2 regions of the Clostridium taeniosporum genome follow, and region 1 is predicted to be linked to the other one. Evidence: riboswitches for the same ligand, from Rfam matches in the RefSeq annotation. Region 1 holds a riboswitch; the other holds the start of a gene.

What was found. A riboswitch is a leader RNA that binds a small molecule or an ion and turns the genes downstream of it on or off. The one in region 1 is predicted to bind FMN.
Region 2: linked by a shared signal. The riboswitch ahead of BGI42_RS02430 (ECF transporter S component) and the one ahead of ribD (bifunctional diaminohydroxyphosphoribosylaminopyrimidine deaminase/5-amino-6-(5-phosphoribosylamino)uracil reductase RibD) in region 1 are both predicted to bind FMN.

The regions. Positions count from the first base shown of each region.
Region 1 covers NZ_CP017253.2:1,252,299-1,254,510, forward strand. Annotated here, with positions in the region: gene BGI42_RS05970 (DUF6398 domain-containing protein) at 1-443, shown strand, start outside; FMN riboswitch at 511-628, shown strand; gene ribD (bifunctional diaminohydroxyphosphoribosylaminopyrimidine deaminase/5-amino-6-(5-phosphoribosylamino)uracil reductase RibD) at 1,048-2,139, shown strand; gene BGI42_RS05980 (riboflavin synthase) at 2,153-2,212, shown strand, end outside.
Region 2 covers NZ_CP017253.2:488,343-490,554, forward strand. Annotated here, with positions in the region: gene BGI42_RS02425 (hypothetical protein) at 1-660, shown strand, start outside; FMN riboswitch at 950-1,067, shown strand; gene BGI42_RS02430 (ECF transporter S component) at 1,332-1,922, shown strand; gene rimI (ribosomal protein S18-alanine N-acetyltransferase) at 1,961-2,212, opposite strand, start outside.

The sequences.
Region 1 (2,212 bases):
ATGAAAGAGATGCTGCTATAGATAATGCTTTTGAAATATTAGAACTAAATGAAAAAGATAATTTAATGATAAGAGGACTACTATCTAGTTGGCTATTAATGGAAAAAAGATATAATGATGCAGAAAAGTTATTTAAAAAATATGATAATGATTATTTAGCAGCTGTGTCTTATAATAAAGTTTTATTACTTTATAAAACAGGAAAAATAAAAGAAGCAGAAGATGCTATAAGAAAAGCATATAAGAAAAATCCATTTGTAATTCCATATATATTAAAGCAAAAGAAGATTGCTAAAGTGTTACCTAGAATTTCAAGATTTGGTAGTGATGCAGAAGCTATGCATTATGTAAAATATAGTTTAGAAGTATGGAATGAATCAAAGGAGATTATTAAATGGGTAAAGGAAATGAATATAAATTTTAAAATTCAATCATTACATTAGTAAGAAAGTTGAATATTATCCTTTACATAATTTAAAAGGTATGTTAATATGAGAATATCAATTGAATATTAATCTTCAGGGCAGGGTGAAATTCCCTACCGGCGGTAAAGCCCGCGAGCTATGCAAATGGCAGATTCGGTTAGATTCCGAAGCCGACAGTAAAGTCTGGATGAAAGAAGATGTTAAATATTAATCTAATAGTTATTATATTTTAATTCATGTTATTTAGCGTTATTTATACCCTGAACTTATGTTTTAGTTCAGGGTTTTTAAATTATTAAGGTAAAATTTGATTTAATATTATATTTTACCTTAATATTAAAGACCATAAATCTTTATGTTAATGAATTAAAATGCTAATAAATTATAAATAAGATAAATTTCAATCCCTGAAGTTATAATACTTCAGGGATTTTTTATTCTTTAGGAAATTATATTACTAAAATTTTCTGGATAACTTATAGAACATTGTATTTTAAAGGTTTTATGAGGACACCCTAAAGAATGAAGAATCATATGTCTTGTACTATGTTTGGAAATGGTACATGGCTAAAAAAATCGATATTACAAAGTCGCTTAGCGATTTTTTAAGAAGGTGAATTTGTTGAAGGAAGAATACATGGATTTAGCACTAGAATTAGCTAAAAAAGGAATAGGAAAAGTTAATCCCAATCCTTTAGTTGGTGCAGTAATAGTAAAAGATAATGAGATAATTGGAACAGGTTACCATGAGCAATATGGAGGAAAACATGCAGAAGTGAATGCTATTAAGAATGCGACTAAAGCAGTAGAAGGAAGTACAATATATGTTACTTTAGAACCTTGTTCACATTATGGTAAGACACCTCCATGTGTAAATTTAATAATAGAGAAAAAAATAAAAAAAGTAGTAATAGGAATGTTAGATCCTAATCCATTAGTATCTGGAAAGAGTATAAAAAAATTAAAAGAAAACAATATTGAAGTTGTAGTTGGTGTGAAAGAAAAAGAATGTAAGAAATTAAATGAAGTGTTTATTAAATATATAACATCTAATTTACCATTTGTAGTTTTAAAAAGTGCTATATCATTAGATGGAAAAATAGCTACAACAAGTGGTGAATCTAAATGGATTACATCTAAAGAAGCTAGAAGAGATGGTCATTTATTAAGAAATAAATTATCGGCTATTATGGTAGGTATTAACACAATAATAAAGGATAATCCAGAACTTACATGTAGGATAGAAAATGGAAGAAACCCAATAAGAATTATTGTAGACAGTACATTAAAAATATCATTAGATTCTAAAGTAATAAAAAATAATGATAATCTAACCATTATAGCTACAACTAGGTATGCAAATAAATCAAAGAAAGAAAAATTATTAAATGCAAATATTAGAGTAATAGAGGTAAATGATAAAGATAAAAAAGTTGATTTAAAAGAACTTATGAGATTTTTAGGAAATTTAAAGATAGATTCAGTATTAATTGAAGGCGGAGGAACATTAAATTTTTCAGCATTAGAAGAAGATATAGTAGATAAAGTTAGATTTTATATAGCACCTAGAATATTAGGTGGAGAAACAAGCAAAAGTAGTATAGGTGGTAAAGGATTTTATAGATTAAGTGATACTGTAAAACTTAAAGATTTAACATATGAAAAATTATCAGAGGAGATAGTTATAGATGGTTATGTAAATAAATTGAAGTGAAGGTTGGGATTAAATGTTTACTGGAATAATTGAAGAAGTAGGAGTTATAGAAACGCTTACATTAGGTAATGGT
Region 2 (2,212 bases), 760 kb from region 1:
AAAACATCAGCACAAATAGCAAGTACAGTTAAACAAGTAACAACTACAGCATCCCAATTAAAAGAATCTGCATTAAATCTAAAAAATGCTGTTACTGATATGATTAGTATTGGAAGTAAGACAGCAGTTTCTGTTGGGGCTGACGTTTTAGAAGTAGGGGTTAAAGTTGGAAGTGCTATAACAGAAATAGGAATGGTTACAAACAATCCTAATAACGGAATAATAAAGAAGGCAGTAGCTACATTTACTATTGCTAAAGATGGAATATATTCAATAAAAGATCCTGTAGTTAGAATTAAAAATACTCTAGTTAAGGGATATGAAGATATGTCTAAGAGTTATAATGAAGCAGTAAAGAATTTTAATGATTTAAGAAATTCTATGGAAGTTACTAAAGAAATACCTAATGCAATAATTTCTACAGGAAAAGAAGTTATATCAAATGTAAAACTTATTGCAAATGATGTAAAAGAAGCAAGCGTTAATGTATTTAACACAGTAAAGACTACTACAACTGATGTTAAAAATACTGTATATAACGGTATTGAAGAAGTAACTAATACTGTTAAAGAAAATTATGAAAATTGTAGAAATGATGTTACAAAAGCTATGAATACCATTGAAAATAATAAAGGAATGTTTTCTCCACAGTTAGCATAATAATATTAAGCCAGTAAAATACTTTTATAGTATTTTACTGGCTTTTTCAATAGTGTAGAGGAATGTATAGAATTTTTTAAATATATATTTTTACAAAATCTTTAGTATTTTCAACTATAACTCTAAGTTTTTCAATTATTAATTCTCAACTAAAAAGTGTGGGGTAGCAACTTTGTTCTTTAAAAAGTTATGAAGAAATTTAATAAATAATATGTATATATGTAAAAAATTTATTGTAAAAATTATTTTAAGAATATATAATGAAGATATAGTAAAAATAATTTAATATTTATATCTTCAGGGCAGGGTGTAAATCCCTACTGGCGGTAAAGCCCGCGAGCTAAAATTATAGCAGATTCGGTGTAACTCCGAAGCCAACAGTATAGTCTGGATGAAAGAAGGTAACCTATTAGGAATTAGGAACGTTTTATTCTTAATAATTTGGTATATGCCCTGATGTATTTATGCATCAGTTTTTTTGTTTTTTAAAATAAATGTTTATATCTTAATTAGTTAATGTAATTGTAATTCATAAGAATATTTATTTAAAAAAATAAAATATTAAATCTAGGGACAACTTAGATTGTTTACAAATTTTAAAGGATAATATTAAAACGTTACCTTAAATCTAATAAGCTACACCAGGGAGATAATCTTTTGGGAGGCATAAAATGAACAAAAAGACAAACAAAACAATTAAAATTTCCTTATTATCAGCATTAGCATTGATACTTATGTATTTTGAATTTCCTGTTATACCTATATTTCCATGGCTTAAAATTGATTTAAGTGATATACCTGCATTATTAGGAACATTTGGATTTGGACCTTTAGCAGGTGTAACAATAGAATTAATTAAAAATATATTAATACTTTTGATCAAGGGAAGTCAAAGTGGATTTGTTGGAGAGCTTGCTAACTTTTTAGTTGGAGTATCTTTAATACTACCAGCAGGAATTGTTTATAAAAGAAACAAATCTAAAGAATCAGCTATTTTAGGCATGATTTTAGGTGGGATTTCTATTGAAATTGTAGGAATTATAGCAAATGTATATATACTTTTACCAGCGTATGGTATGCAAATGAGTAGTGCAGAATTATTAAAATATATTACTGTGGGTTTATTACCTTTCAATGGTATTAAAGCAATAATAGTATCTTTATTAACATATGTTTTATATAAAAAGATATCTGTATCTATATTTAAAGCAGAGCCTAATTTTGGAAGTCCGGAAAAAAATTCAAAGACTATAACTGAGTAATTAAAATATAAAAAATAATTCTTAAGCTAAAATTTAGCTTAAGAATTATTTTTTTCATCTATACGCCACATAATCACAGCATCTTCTTTATTATCTTGATAATAATTTTTTCTTACTCCTTGTTCTACAAAACCATATTTTTTGTATAATTTTTGAGCAGGAATATTACTAGCTCTTACTTCTAAAGTGTAGGCATTGCAATTAACATCTTTAGTTAATTTGATTAATGCATCTAATAAAGTTGAGCCAACATTTTTTTGTCTAAAATCAGGATGTACTGCTATATTAGT